2 regions of the Pseudomonas sp. microsymbiont 2 genome follow, and region 1 is predicted to be linked to the other one. Evidence: predicted binding sites of a transcription regulator. Region 1 holds the regulator's gene; the other holds the start of a gene.

Evidence for each region. Region 1 encodes sigma-54, which starts transcription at its own class of promoters, with help from an activator protein. Its sites were predicted from a motif close to ANTGGCATNNANNTTGCTNT; they were not measured.
Region 2: the regulator sigma-54 is predicted to act here: its motif matches at 4,928-4,947, upstream of flgB (flagellar basal body rod protein FlgB).

Annotation. Positions count from the first base shown of each region.
Region 1 covers NZ_CM139112.1:4,719,076-4,726,391, reverse strand. The annotation lists gene ACYUME_RS21350 (superoxide dismutase) at 1-502, shown strand, start outside; gene ACYUME_RS21345 (ZIP family metal transporter) at 514-1,407, shown strand; gene ACYUME_RS21340 (HPr family phosphocarrier protein) at 1,565-1,837, opposite strand; gene rapZ (RNase adapter RapZ) at 1,858-2,712, opposite strand; gene ptsN (PTS IIA-like nitrogen regulatory protein PtsN) at 2,715-3,179, opposite strand; gene hpf (ribosome hibernation-promoting factor, HPF/YfiA family) at 3,191-3,499, opposite strand; gene ACYUME_RS21320 (RNA polymerase factor sigma-54) at 3,578-5,074, opposite strand; gene lptB (LPS export ABC transporter ATP-binding protein) at 5,248-5,973, opposite strand; gene lptA (lipopolysaccharide transport periplasmic protein LptA) at 5,974-6,498, opposite strand; gene lptC (LPS export ABC transporter periplasmic protein LptC) at 6,485-7,057, opposite strand; gene ACYUME_RS21300 (KdsC family phosphatase) at 7,066-7,316, opposite strand, start outside.
Region 2 covers NZ_CM139112.1:4,155,200-4,162,515, reverse strand. The annotation lists gene ACYUME_RS18675 (MFS transporter) at 1-82, shown strand, start outside; gene ACYUME_RS18670 (flagellar brake protein) at 164-907, opposite strand; gene ACYUME_RS18665 (flagella synthesis protein FlgN) at 988-1,455, opposite strand; gene flgM (flagellar biosynthesis anti-sigma factor FlgM) at 1,503-1,817, opposite strand; gene flgA (flagellar basal body P-ring formation chaperone FlgA) at 1,991-2,740, opposite strand; gene ACYUME_RS18650 (chemotaxis protein CheV) at 2,804-3,733, shown strand; gene cheR (protein-glutamate O-methyltransferase CheR) at 3,786-4,613, shown strand; gene flgB (flagellar basal body rod protein FlgB) at 4,995-5,402, shown strand; gene flgC (flagellar basal body rod protein FlgC) at 5,405-5,848, shown strand; gene flgD (flagellar hook assembly protein FlgD) at 5,862-6,560, shown strand; gene flgE (flagellar hook protein FlgE) at 6,591-7,316, shown strand, end outside.

The DNA of each region.
Region 1 (7,316 bases):
CAACCTCAACGCCGCCATCGAAGGCACCGAGTGGGCCGAATGGCCGGTGGAAAAGCTGGTGGGCGCGGTCAAGCAGCTGCCCGAGAAGCTGCAGGGCGCGGTGATCAACCAGGGCGGCGGGCACGCCAACCACACGTTGTTCTGGACCGTGATGTCGCCCAAGGGCGGTGGCCAGCCCCACGGGCAGGTGGCCAAGGCCATCGAAACGCAACTCGGCGGTTTCGAGGCGTTCAAGGAGGCCTTCACCAAGGCCGCGCTGACGCGCTTCGGCAGCGGCTGGGCCTGGCTCAGCGTGACCCCGGAGAAAAAGCTGGTGGTGGAGAGCAGCGGTAACCAGGACAGCCCACTGATGCACGGCAACACGCCGATCCTCGGCCTGGATGTGTGGGAGCACGCCTACTACCTGAAGTACCAGAACCGTCGTCCGGAATACATTGGCGCCTTCTACAGCGTGGTCGACTGGGCCGAAGTGGAACGTCGCTACCTTGAAGCCCTGAAGTGAGCCTGACCGGTATGCGCGCCGAGGTGATGTCTGTCAGCAGTGTGCGCCTGTTCCGCCTGGCGCTTGGGACCATGCTGTTGCTGGTCGGCACCGCGTTGCTGGTGGCGCGGGGCATCGCCTGGCTGGACCTGGAGCCGCGCATGTTGCGTGCCCTTGAGGGCGGCGCATTGTGCGCACTGGGGACGGCGTTGGGCGCGGTACCGGTGCTGGTGATCCGCAACATGCCGGTGGCCCTGGCCGATACCCTGTTGGGCTTCGGCGCGGGCGTGATGCTTGCGGCCACCGCGTTTTCCCTGATCATTCCCGGGCTGGGGGCGGCCCAGTCCATCGGCTTCACTCCCTGGGGAGCCGGCGCCCTGATCAGCGCGGGCTTGCTGTTCGGGGCCCTGTGCCTGTTCCTGGTCGACCTGAAGGTCTCCGGGGCTTCACCCGAGGCCCTGGTGGGCACTGCGCAGCAGCCGGTGATCGCGGCACGGATCTGGTTGTTCGTCATCGCGATCATTGCCCACAACATTCCCGAAGGCATGGCCATTGGCGTTTCCGCCGGTGGCGGCATGCCCGATGCCGACAGCCTGGCCATGGGCATCGCCCTGCAGGATGTGCCGGAAGGGCTGGTGATCGCGCTGGTGCTGGCAGGGGCGGGCATGCCGCGTTTCAAGGCGTTCCTGATCGGCGCCGCGTCCGGGCTGGTCGAGCCGTTGGCGGCGGTGGTCTGCGCCTGGCTGGTGAATGTCGCCGAGCTGCTGCTGCCGTTGGGCCTGGCCTGTGCGGCGGGGGCGATGTTGCTGGTGGTGACGCAGGAGATCATTCCCGAGTCGCGCAGCAATGGGCATCACCGTTTGGCGAGTCTGGGGCTGTGTGTCGGGTTCTGCCTGATGATGGTCATGGACACGGCGCTGTCCTGAGCTCGGCACGGCCCCTGTAGGAGCGGCCTTGCGTCGCGAAAGGGCTGCGTAGCAGCCCCAAGATTTCAACAACACTGCTGGATTGCCGGGGCTGCTGCGCAGCCCTTTCGCGACACAAGGCCGCTCCTACAGGAAGCGTGCGCAGTCGCTGGCGGCGTTACTCGCCCTCGTCGAAGAAGTTCTCGATCAACGCGACCAGCGCCTCCATGGCTTCACCGTCCTGCTCGCCCTCGGTGTGCAGATGGACTGGAGTGCCCTTGCCGGCGGCGAGCATCATCACCGCCATGATGCTCTTGCCGTCCACCAGCTTGTCAGGCGCGCGGCCAACCCGCACCGCGCACGGAAAGCGCCCCGCCACGCCGACGAACTTGGCCGCCGCCCGGGCGTGCAAGCCCAGCTTGTTGATGATGGTGATTTCGCGGGCGGGCATCGTGGGGTGGATCCTGTGGGCTAGAGGTCGCGGTGGCGAACCTGGACGTTTTTCAGGGATTGCTGGAGCAGTTGGCCAAGCCGTTCGGTGATATACACCGAGCGGTGGTGGCCACCGGTACAGCCGATGGCAATGGTGACATAAGCGCGGTTGCTGGCGGCGAAGCGCGGCAGCCACTTGAGCAGGTAGCTGGAGATGTCCTGGAACATTTCCTCGACATCCGGCTGCGCGGCCAGGTAGTCGATCACCGGTTGTTCGAGGCCGGAATGGTCACGAAGTTCCGGCTTCCAGTAGGGGTTCGGCAGGCATCGCACGTCGAACACCAGATCCGCGTCCACGGGCATGCCGCGTTTGAAGCCAAACGATTCGACCAGGAACGCCGTGCCCGGTTCGGGCTGGTTGAGCAGGCGCAGCTTGATCGAGTCGCGCAGCTGGTAGAGGTTCAGGTTGGTGGTGTCGATCTTCAGGTCGGCCAGATCGGCGATCGGCCCCAGCAGCTCGCTCTCGACCCGGATCGCTTCGGCCAGCGAGCGGCTGTCGTTGGTCAGTGGGTGACGCCGCCGGGTTTCCGAAAAGCGCTTGAGCAGGGTTTCTTCGTCAGCGTCCAGATACAGCACGTCGCACTGGATGTGCCGGGCGCGCGCCTCTTCGAGCAATTCGGGGAAGCGTGACAGGTGGCTGGGCAGGTTGCGTGCATCGATGGAGACCGCGACCTTCGGTTGCAGCAGCTCGGTGTTGACCAGGGCATTTTCCGCCAGCTGTGGCAACAAGCCGGCAGGCAGGTTGTCGATGCAGTAGTAGCCGTTGTCTTCCAGCACGTCGAGGGCGGTGCTCTTACCGGAGCCGGAGCGGCCGCTGACGATGATCAGGCGCATGTTCAGTGCTCGTTCTGTGCGTCCAGGACGACCTGGTACAGGGTCTCGCTGCTGTCGGCGGCACGCAGGCGATCACGGACCTCCTTGCGATCGAGCATGCTGGCGATCTGGCGCAGCAGTTCAAGGTGGGCATCGGTGGCGGCTTCCGGGACCAGCAGGACGAACAGCAGGTCGACCGGGGCGCCATCGATGGCATCGTAATCGATGGGGGCATCCAGGTGCAGCAGGGCGCTCACTGGCGCGGTGCAGCCCACAAGCCGGCAGTGGGGGATGGCGATGCCATTGCCAAAGCCGGTGGAGCCCAGCTTTTCCCGAGCGATGAGCGTGTCGAAGACGTCTTGCATCTCCAGCTCTGGTACTTGCTCGGCAATCAGGGTGGCGACCTTTTCCAGGGCGCGCTTCTTACTGCCACCCGGCACGTTCACGAGGGAACGGCCGGGGGTCAGGATGGTTTCAAGTCGGATCATGGATGAGGGGATCAGCGGGCGGCTGCACCTTGCAGCAGGCTTTGCTGTTTTTCCTTGTGTTTTTTCAGTTGGCGGTCGAGCTTGTCGGCCAGGGCGTCGATCGCGGCATACATGTCTTGGTGTTCGGCGTTGGCGACGACCTCGCCACCGGGAATCTGGAGTGTGGCTTCAACCTTCTGCTGCAGCTTCTCGACCTTCATGATCACCGTCGCATTGGTGATCTTGTCGAAGTGACCCTCCACGCGGGCGAGTTTTTCGAGCACGTAATCGCGCAGAGGTTGAGTGACTTCTACATGCTGTCCACTGATGTTGACTTGCATACAGCTTCTCCTTTTGTTGCCCGTGCATAAAGGGCAGGTGTTGCACCTGCCGCTGAAACGCTGTGGCACATCCGGGGGCTACATCAGTCGCTTGCGCTCGCTCGAGGGGGCGATGCCCAACGATTCGCGGTACTTGGCGACGGTGCGACGGGCTACCTGGATGCCTTGTGCCTCCAGTAAACCAGCGATCTTGCTGTCACTCAATGGCTTTTTCTGATTTTCCGCGGCCACCAGTTTCTTGATGATCGCGCGGATCGCCGTGGACGAGCATTCGCCCCCTTCGGCGGTGCTCACGTGGCTCGAGAAAAAGTATTTCAGTTCGTAGATTCCGCGAGGCGTGTGCATGTATTTCTGCGTGGTCACCCGGGAAATGGTCGATTCGTGCATGCCCACCGCCTCGGCGATATCGTGCAGGACCAGCGGCTTCATGGCCTCGTCGCCATGGTCGAGGAAGCCACGTTGATGCTCGACGATCTGCGTCGCCACCTTCATCAGGGTCTCGTTGCGGCTTTGCAGGCTCTTGATGAACCAGCGCGCCTCCTGCAACTGGTTGCGCATGAAGGTGTTGTCGGCGCTGGTGTCGGCGCGGCGTACGAAGCCGGCGTACTGCGGGTTGACGCGCAGGCGCGGAACGGCTTCCTGGTTGAGCTCGACCAGCCAGCGATCGCTGTCCTTGCGCACGATCACGTCAGGGACCACGTACTCAGGCTCGCTGGACTCGATCTGCGAGCCGGGACGCGGGTTGAGGGTCTGCACCAGCTCGATGATCTGGCGCAGCTCGTCCTCCTTGAGCTTCATGCGCCGCATCAGCTGGCTGTAGTCGCGGCTGCCGAGCAGGTCGATGAAGTCAGTGACCAGGCGCTGGGCCTCGCTCATCCAAGGCGTCGAGGCGGGCAGCTGGCGTAGCTGCAACAGCAGGCACTCGCCCAGGGAGCGGGCGCCGATGCCGGCCGGTTCGAACTGTTGGATGCGATGCAGCACGGCTTCGATTTCGTCCAGCTCGATGTCGAGCTCGGGGTCGAAGCCGGCGCAGATTTCCTCGAGCGTGTCCTCCAGGTAGCCCTGGCCGTTGATGCTGTCGATCAGGGTGACCGCGATCAGGCGGTCGGTATCGGACATCGGAGCGAGGTTGAGCTGCCACAGCAGATGGCTCTGCAGGCTTTCGCCGGCGGAGGTGCGGGTAGTGAAGTCCCACTCGTCATCGTCGTTGCTGGGCAGGCTGCTGGCGCTGGTCTGATAAATGTCTTCCCAGGCGGTATCGACTGGCAGCTCGTTGGGAATGCGTTCTGCCCACTCACCGTCTTCCAGGTTCTCGCTGGTGCTGGTGGTGGTTTCCTGGAAACTGTTGTCCTGGACTTCGGCTGCCGGCTTGCTTTCGGCGTTGTCCGCCATCGGGTCGCTGTTGTCGAAGTCGTCGCCGTCTTCCTGACGTTCGAGCATCGGATTGGATTCCAGCGCTTCCTGGATTTCCTGCTGGAGGTCCAGGGTGGAGAGCTGGAGTAGACGGATGGCCTGTTGCAACTGAGGGGTCATCGTCAGTTGCTGGCCCATTTTTAGGACGAGCGATGGTTTCATGGCAGGGGCTTAATACCTTGTTCGCCGGCGCGCATGCGCCATCCACTACACGTAGGGCGCTTGGGCGCCGAATCTAAGCAAGTTATATGCCTGAAATTGCAGCGTTTGCCTAGAGCACTGTGACAACTTAAGCCCCGATTGGGCGCATTCGCCAGTGCTCCGGGCAGGCTGGGTCAGAGCCGGAACTCGTGCCCCAGGTACACTTCCTTGACCAGCTGGTTGGCCAGGATGGTCTCGGCGTCACCTTCGGCGATCAGCTGGCCATCGTTGACGATGTAGGCGGTTTCGCAGATATCCAGGGTCTCGCGAACGTTGTGGTCGGTGATCAGCACGCCGATACCCTTGTTCTTGAGGTGGTGGATGATCTGCTTGATGTCGCCGACGGAGATCGGGTCGACACCGGCGAACGGTTCGTCCAGCAGGATGAACTTGGGCGCGGTGGCCAGGGCGCGGGCGATCTCGACACGGCGACGCTCACCGCCGGAGAGGCTCATGCCCAGGTTGTCGCGGATGTGGCTGATGTGGAACTCCTGCAGCAGGCTTTCCAGCTCCTTGCGCCGGCCTTCGCGATCGAGGTCCTTGCGGGTCTCGAGGATGGCCATGATGTTGTCGGCCACCGACAGCTTGCGGAAGATCGAGGCTTCCTGCGGCAGGTAGCCGATGCCAGCCTGGGCGCGGCCATGCATGGGCTGGTGGCTGACGTCGAGGTTGTCGATCAGCACGCGCCCCTGGTCGGCCTGGACCAGGCCGACGATCATGTAGAAACAGGTGGTCTTGCCGGCGCCGTTGGGGCCGAGCAGGCCGACGATCTGGCCGCTGTCGATGGACAGGCTGACGTCGCGCACGACTTGCCGGCCCTTGTAGCTCTTGGCCAGGTGCTGGGCTTTGAGGGTTGCCATTTACTCGGCCTTTTTCTTCGGTTGAATGACCATGTCGATGCGCTGACGTGGTGCAGTCACGTTGCCACCACGCCCGGCGGTAGCCACCTGGGACTTGGTGTTGTAGACGATCTTCTCGCCTTCGGTAGTGTTGCCTTCGTTCTCGACCTTGGCGCGGTCGGTGAGAATCACCGTGTCTTTCTGCGCTTGGTACTGAATGGTCACGGCCCAGCCTTTCATCTTGTCGGGCTTGGCGGCGCTCTGCTGCTGTTCGAAATAGGCCAGGTTGCCCACCGAGGTGACCACGTCGATATCGCCGGAGGCGGCGCGGGTCATGGTCACGGTGTTGCCTTTGATCATCATCGAACCTTGGGTGATGATCACATCGCCGGTGTAGGTGGCTACACCTTGCTTGTCGTCCAGGTGGGCGTTGTCCGCCTGGATGCGGATCGGCTGGTCACGGTCGTTCGGCAGGGCCAAGGCGCTCGCGCTTCCCAGTGCTGCGCCCAGGCTGAGCAAAAGGGGGAGGGTTTTAACGAGCCTCATACTGTCCTCTTACGTTAGAGAGCAGGTCCATCCTGCCTTCTTTCAAATACGCTTTCATTCCTTTGCCCGTAGTCGTGCCACCGGCGCCGTCGATTCTAACGGCTTGCTCGGTCTGCGCATATTGCTTCTGCGGGAACACGGTCATGCGCGAGCTGGTAATGATGGTCTCGCGCTGTTTTTCGTCGGTACGCGCCACGCGCACTTCGTCGATCAGTTCGACCTCGGTGCCGTCCGGGTTGACCTCGGCGCGCTTGCTCTGCACGTGCCACGGATACTCCGTGCCACGGTACATGTGCAGGTCGGGCGTGGTCACCAGGGTGACTTCGCTGGCCTTGAGGTGCTCGACCTTGTCGGCGGTCATCTCGTACTGCAGCTTGCCGTCGGGCAGGAACTGCAGGGTGTGGGCGTTGACGGCGTAGTAGTCGATGGCGCTGTCGTTGGTCTGGACGGTCGGCTTGTCGAGGAAGCTCTCGGGGCTGATGTTCCAGTAGCCCACCGCCGCCAGCACTGCGGCGATCACGCCAAACAGCGCAAAATTTCGAACCTTCTTGCTGAACATGGGTGGCCTTACAGGTAGTTGGCGTTGGCAGCGTCCAGGGTGCCCTGGGCCTGCATGATCAGTTCGCAGAACTCGCGGGCGGCGCCTTCGCCGCCGCGAGCCTGGGTGACGCCGTGGGCGTGCTGGCGCACGAACGGCGCGGCGTTGTGCACCGCCATGCCCAGGCCTACGCGGCGAATCACCGGCAGGTCGGGCAGGTCGTCGCCCAGGTAGGCGACCTGTTCATAGCTTAGGCCGAGTTCGGCGAGCAGGCCGTCCA
Region 2 (7,316 bases), 560 kb from region 1:
GCCGGTAGCGGCGGAGGATACCGAGGAAGAGGCGAGCGTGGAGCCGCAAGGCGAGGGTGAGGTGAGTAAATCGGCTTCCTAGGTGGGACGCCCCTTCGCGTCGAAGCGCCGCGAAGGGGCCCTGATCTTTCTCAGGTGAACAGCATCACTGGACTGGCGACGATCAGTAGTCGTCCTTGTCGAACCGACGCGCTTCACGCTGCAACTGGTAGACGAAACTCTCGATCTTGCGCTGCGCCTGGCCGTTGAGGTTGTGGAAGCGCACGCCGGCGAAGGTGGTGTTGATGCGCTCCTCGAAGTGCAGGTGACGCAGTTCGACCAGTGTGTCGGTCAGCCCCAGTGGATTGCCGGCCTTGAACCGTTCGTATACCTGGCCCAGTTGCAGGCGATCCTCGACGTTGCCGTCGAAACGCAGCTTGCAGCCGGTGGCGGAGATGTCCAGCAGCTTGCCGCGCAAGGCGCCGTTGCCCTTTAGGTGCGTCCCGTCGAGCACGATATCGACCAGCTGCGAGAGCTTGAGCGCGGCGCGGAAGGCGTTGCGGCGCTGGTGGTAAGTCATTTCCGTCGGCAGCGGGCCGCGGTAGCAGCGGTGGCCGTCGATTGCGCCGATGGTCAGCGGCGTGTCGCTTTCCCAGGCGATGCGCACGCCATCATGGAAGCCTTCGATGCGGAACGGCTCGCCGTTCTCGATGTACTTTTCGCCGTCGCGAGGAATCATCTCGTCCAGGGCCAGAGTGCCGGTGTCCTTGTCGACATGCACCACGTAGCTCTGGAATCGCTGGCTGCGCTCATGGAAGCTGATGATCAGCGGGTCGTGGCTCTCCAGCAACTGGCGCAGGTTGGCCGTGATCTCCAAAGGGGTGCTCAGCACCTTCGGCGGCTGGGGAGCATCGGATTCATTGAACACGGGTTATCAATCTCCAGGCAAAAACGACACACGCAAGTAACGGCATTTTGCCAGTATGTTCCGTGGCTTGATAGGACTAATCACACTTGGCTGAGGGCGCGGGGCTTGGCCATGGGCGAGGTGCCGCCACGGGCGTCGTAGAGCGACGGCGAGTCGCCGCCCTGGAGGATCCTGATCTGGTTGGCCGTGGCCTGTTGCTGCACCTGGATGATCCGGCCATTGGTCGCGTTGACCTGCTGGCAGGCATCCATGATCTGGCCCAGCGCATCCAGCCGGCTCATGATGGCGTCGCCGCTGCTCGACTGGGCGGCCAGCGCTTGCGCGCCGGCGCGATCGGCGCTCAGGCCGAGGCTCTGGAGCAGCTGGCTGCGCCGTGTACCCTGCTGTTCAAGCAAGATGATCAACGACTGCTTGCGGGCCAGGATCTGCTCCAGGGCCGCCATGTCCCGCCCGTGCAGGGCTATCGCTTCGTTCTGCAGGAGCTCGAGCAGCTCCTGCGCCGGGGCGATGTCGTTTTCGATCAGTTGCAGCAGGGTGATGTCGTGCATGGCTAACTCTTGGCGTGGTGCGTCCTGGAAGTCAGCGCGCCTTGAGGTCAGCGCTGGGCTTCGAAATCAAGCAGCTTGCTGGCGACCCGGTCGGCATCGACCTTGTAGCTGCCGTCTGCGATCGCCTGTTTCAACTCGGCCACGCGGGCGCTGTTGACGGTCGGCTGGTCGCGCAGCTTGTCGCTGATCTTCTGCAATTGCTGGGCCTCAGGGCTCAGATGTACCGTTTCTCCGCTGGCATCGGCGCGCTTGGGCGCCTGGCTGGCTTCGCCGGCTTTCTCGGCGTTGCCGGGCGCGGCATTGCCACGCACGCCGCCCGTGACGGACGGAGAGTTATTCAAACGACTGAAGTCGATGACCATGTCAGAACCCCTGGGTATTAGGACGCATGCCTTGTTTTCGGCCAACCCGAAAGAAACTTTAGGCAACAATGCATCACTGCCGTGAAGCCAGCTTGCGCCACCCGATTTCCGACACAGTTTAGGGCGCGCGGTTCCATACTGCCAGCCTCGCGTCGTTATCCTGACGCCCGGAGCTACATCGCCACCTCGACCTGGCCGGGCCCGGTCACGCGGGCCTTCACCACGCGCTTGGAGTTGAGGTTGCGCACGCGGATCTGCGTCTGCAGGCCGCCCTTGTCCAGGGCCTCGCCGGGCATGCGCACGCTGAGGCTGCCGCTGCGCGCGACGATCACCACGTGGTCGCCCTTGCGCACCACCTCGGCCTGTTCCAGGTGTTGCTGGGTCAGGACCTGGTCGAGCACCGTCGGGCGCAGCAGCTTCATGCCCAGCGCCTGGTCCAGCTGGGTCAGGTAGCCGGGGCCGAGGCTGCCCACGTCGCGCTCGCGCAGGGCCACGTCGCCTTCGCCGACCACGCTTTCGCGCTTGAGCGGGCGAGTCATCACCACCACATCGCGCAGCAGGCGCACCTGGGCGGGGACGAACACGGTCCATGGCGCCGCGCCGTCGCAGCGTACCTTGACCGTGACCCTGCCCAGCGGCGTCGAACTCTCCAGCGAGGCGTCGAGCTGCTGGCTGCACAGCGGCATGCGCAGGCGCGGGTCGAGGGTGTTGACCTGGATCTCGTAGCGGCCGGGCGTCTGGGTGGTTGCCAGATAATCCTCCACGGTGAATTCAAGAAACCCTTGAGTGACACCGATAAGCTGTTCAGGCAAGGTAAACGCGTCCGCCAGCGCACGAACGCCCGGCACCAGCAGGCACACTGCGGCCAGCGAGCCGGCCAGCAGGCGCGTCAGTCGTCGGAAAAATGTCGTTTTCATGTACATGGCGTTCAAAAAAGCAAAGCCCGTGCCGACTTGTTGCACAGGCATTCGTTGAAGGAGTCCGGCATGGCTGGAGTGATGGATTCGGTCAACCAGCGCACGCAGCTGGTGGGGCAGAACCGCCTGGAGTTGCTGTTGTTCCGCCTCAATGGCGACCAGCTCTATGGCATCAATGTGTTCAAGGTCCGAGAGGTGCTGCAGTGCCCGGACCTGACGCTGTTGCCCAAATCCCATCCGGTGGTGCGAGGGGTGGCCAACATTCGCGGGGCGACGATCCCGATCCTGGACCTGTCGATGGCGACCGGGCTGCCGGGGCTGCGGGAGGAAACCCGCAACAGTTTCGTGATCATCACTGAGTACAACACCAAGACCCAGGGCTTCCTGGTGCACTCGGTCGAGCGCATCGTCAACATGAACTGGGAAGAGATCCACCCGCCACCCAAGGGCACCGGGCGCGATCATTACCTGACCGCGGTCACCCGGGTCGACAATCGCATGGTCGAGATCATCGACGTGGAGAAGGTGTTGGCCGAAGTGGCGCCGTCCTCCGAGTCGGTGTCGGCGGGCGTGGTGGATGCCGAGGTACAGGACAAGGCCGTGCTGCTGCGGGTGCTGACGGTCGATGACTCGTCGGTGGCGCGCAAGCAGGTCAGTCGTTGTCTGCAGACCGTCGGCGTCGAGGTGGTGGCGCTCAACGACGGTCGTCAGGCCCTGGACTACCTGCGCAAACTGGTGGACGAAGGCAAGCGGCCCGAGGACGAATTCCTCATGATGATCTCCGATATTGAAATGCCGGAGATGGACGGCTATACCCTCACCGCGGAGATTCGCAGCGATCCGCGCATGCAAAAGCTGCACATCTGCCTGCATACTTCGCTGTCCGGGGTATTCAACCAGGCCATGGTCAAGAAGGTCGGCGCCGATGACTTCCTGGCCAAGTTCAAGCCGGACGACCTCGCCCAGCGCGTGGTCGACCGGATCAAGGCGACTCATTGAAACGGCCGGGGCCTGTCCCCGGCGCTAGCTATTTAGTAAAGAGGCGGCAGCATTGTCTACGGGTAATTTGGATTTCGAACAGTTCCGGGTCTTCCTGGAGAAAGCCTGTGGCATCCTGCTGGGCGAGAATAAGCAGTACCTGGTCTCCAGCCGTCTCAACAAGCTGATGGAACAGCAGGGCATCAAGTCGCTCGGCGAGCTGGTGCAGCGTATCCAGACCCAGCCGCGCGGCGGGTTGCGGGAGCAGGTGGTCGATGCCATGACCACCAACGAGACGCTGTGGTTCCGCGATACCTATCCCTTCGAAGTGCTCAAGAGCAAGGTGATTCCGGAGTTCATCAGGAACAACCCAGGGCAGCGTCTGCGCATCTGGTCGGCGGCCTGTTCGTCGGGGCAGGAGCCCTATTCGCTCTCCATGGCCATCGACGAGTTCGAGCGCAGCAATCTCGGGCAGTTGAAGATGGGGGCGCAGATCGTGGCCACCGACCTGTCCGGCGCCATGCTGAACAACTGCAAGACGGGCGAGTACGACAGCCTGGCCATCGCGCGCGGTCTGTCGCAGGAGCGCCTGCAGCGCTACTTCGATCCCAAGGGGCCAGGGCGCTGGGCGGTCAAGTCGCCGATCCGCAGTCGGGTCGAGTTCCGTTCCTACAACCTGCTCGACAGCTATGCGCCGCTGGGCAAGTTCGACATCGTGTTCTGTCGCAACGTGCTGATCTACTTCTCGGCCCAGGTCAAGAAGGACATCCTGATGCGTATTCACGGCACGCTCAAGCCGGGTGGCTACCTGTTCCTGGGGGCGTCCGAGGCGCTCAACGGCTTGCCGGATCACTACCAGATGGTTCAGTGCAGCCCGGGGATCATCTACCAGGCCAAGTGAAGCAGGCCAAAGGGCCGGTATCGCGAGATACCGGCCCTTTTCGTTTGCCTGTACCGGATTTTTCGCGGGGTAAGCCCGCTTCTGCAGGATTACGCAAAATCTCAAGCTAACGCTTTGCCTGTGGGAGCGGGCTCGCCCGCGAAAGAGGCAGCGCGATCCTCGCCTGAGACAGTGACGTCAATTTTTTGTTTTGCCGCTTTTGCCGCCCGGCAATTGCCGCTTTCCCTTCGTCGGGCGGAAACGGTTTGCCGCTTTTCTGGCATCGCTTTCCAGGTATCCCGTGCTCAGACCCAGCATTCATGGGCTTTGCGTGGCTTGGCACAGCCCTTGCTATACCTTCGCCAACGACATTCACGGTCGACCTTCGAAGGTTTCCCCGACATGAGCATCAGTTTCGACAAGGCGCTTGGCATCCACGAAAAGGCACTGGGCTTCCGCGCCCAGCGCGCCGAGGTGCTGGCCAACAACATCGCCAACGCCGACACGCCCAACTACAAGGCGCGCGACATGGATTTCTCGTCGGTGCTCGCCGCCGAGGCCGACAAGCAGCAGAACGGGCGCATTGCCCTCGAGCGCACCAACAACCGTCATATCGAGGCCCAGGGCCTGGCGATGGCCGACGACACGCTGCAGTACCGCACGCCCATGCAGCCGTCCATCGACCAGAACACCGTCGATGCGCAGATCGAGCAATCGAACTACACGGAAAACGCGGTTGGCTTCCAGGCCAGCTTCACCCTGCTCAACAGTAAATTCAAAGGGCTGGTATCGGCCCTGCGTGGAGAGTGACCATGTCCCTTGCCAGTGTCTTCAATATCGCCGGTAGCGGCATGAGCGCGCAGAACACGCGCCTGAACACCGTCGCCTCGAACATCGCCAACGCCGAGACGGTCTCGTCGAGCATCGACCAGACCTACCGCGCCCGCCACCCAGTGTTCGCCACCACCTTCCAGCAGGCCCAGGCCGGCGCCGGCCAGTCGCTGTTCGAGGACCAGGGTGAAGCGGGGCAGGGCGTGCAGGTCAAGGGCATCATCGAGGACCAGAGCAATCTCGAGGCCCGTTACGAGCCTAACCATCCGGCGGCGAACAAGGACGGCTACGTCTACTACCCGAACGTCAACGTGGTCGAGGAGATGGCCGACATGATCTCCGCCAGCCGCGCGTTCCAGACCAACGCCGAGCTGATGAACACCGCCAAGAACATGATGCAGAAAGTGCTGACCCTGGGTCAGTAAGCAGGGATCCGTAATGACTACCACCAATACTGATACCAAGGTCAACAGTAGCTACCTGGAGTCGCTGCAGAAGCCTGCCAGCAAGAACAACGCCAGCACCGGCCAGGCCGGCAGCGCGCTGGGCAAGGATGCGTTCCTGCAGTTGCTGGTGACGCAGATGAAGAACCAGAACCCGCTCGATCCGCAGGACAACGGCGAGTTCGTCGCGCAGCTGGCGCAGTTCAGCAGCCTCGAGGGTATCCAGTCGCTGAAGGAGTCGGTGGACGGCATCCTCACCGGCATCGGTTCGTCCCAGGCGCTGCAGGCCACTTCGCTGGTTGGCCGCTCGGTGATCGTGGCGAGCGACAAGGCGGTGGTCGACACCACCAAGAGCTTCAGTGGCCAGGTTGTGCTGTCGTCGAACATCACCGAGGGCAAGGTCACCATCAAGGACAAGGATGGCAAGGTGGTCAAGACCATCGACCTGGGCGCGCAGAAGGCCGGTAACGCCGACTTCATCTGGGACGGCAAAAACGACAAGGGTGAGGTGGTCGAGCCGGGCACCTATACCTTCAGCGCCGAAACCAAGGTCGACGGCAAGACCAAGACCCTGGCCACCCTGCTGCCGGCCAAGGTCAACAGTGTCAGCTTCCAGAACGGCAGCGAGATGATGCTCGACCTGGCCGGTATCGGCAAAGTCGGCATCTCCAAAGTCACCACGATCGGAATTTAACGCCGCAGAATCGGCACAAGGAGCGAGTACATGTCTTTCAATATCGGCCTTAGCGGTCTCTACGCGGCGAACAAATCCCTGAACGTCACCGGCAATAACATTGCCAACGTCGCCACCACCGGCTTCAAGGCGTCGCGCGCCGAGTTCGGTGATCAGTACTCCCAGTCCATCCGTGGTACCGCCGGCGGCAAGACTCAGGTGGGCAGCGGCGTGAAGACCATGGCGGTCTCGCAGATGTTCAATCCGGGCAACATCAATGGCACCGGCCAGGCGCTGGACATGGCCATCGATGGCAACGGCTTCTTCGCCCTGAACGACAACGGCTCGCGCATCTACACCCGTTCCGGCGCGTTCTACAGCGACAAGGAAGGCTACGTGGTCAATGCCAACGGCGCCAACCTGCAGGGTTACGCGGTGGACGACAGCGGCAAGGTCATCCCGGGCGTGCTGACCGACCTGAAGATCGACACCTCGAACCTGGCGCCGCGGCCGACCGGTCGCATTTCCGAAACCGTCAACCTGAACTCCAGTGCCGACCAGCCGAAGGTGACGCCGTTCGATCCGACCAACGTCAACAGCTACAACTACACCTTCAATACCCCGGTCTACGACAGCCAGGGTAACGAGCACCAGATGAACCAGTACTTCGTCAAGGATGCCGGCACCAACTCCTGGACCATGTACACCACCATCGGTGGCCGCAACCCGGCCGACCCGACCCTGAGCACGCCGCTGGTGAACAAGCTGCCGTTCACC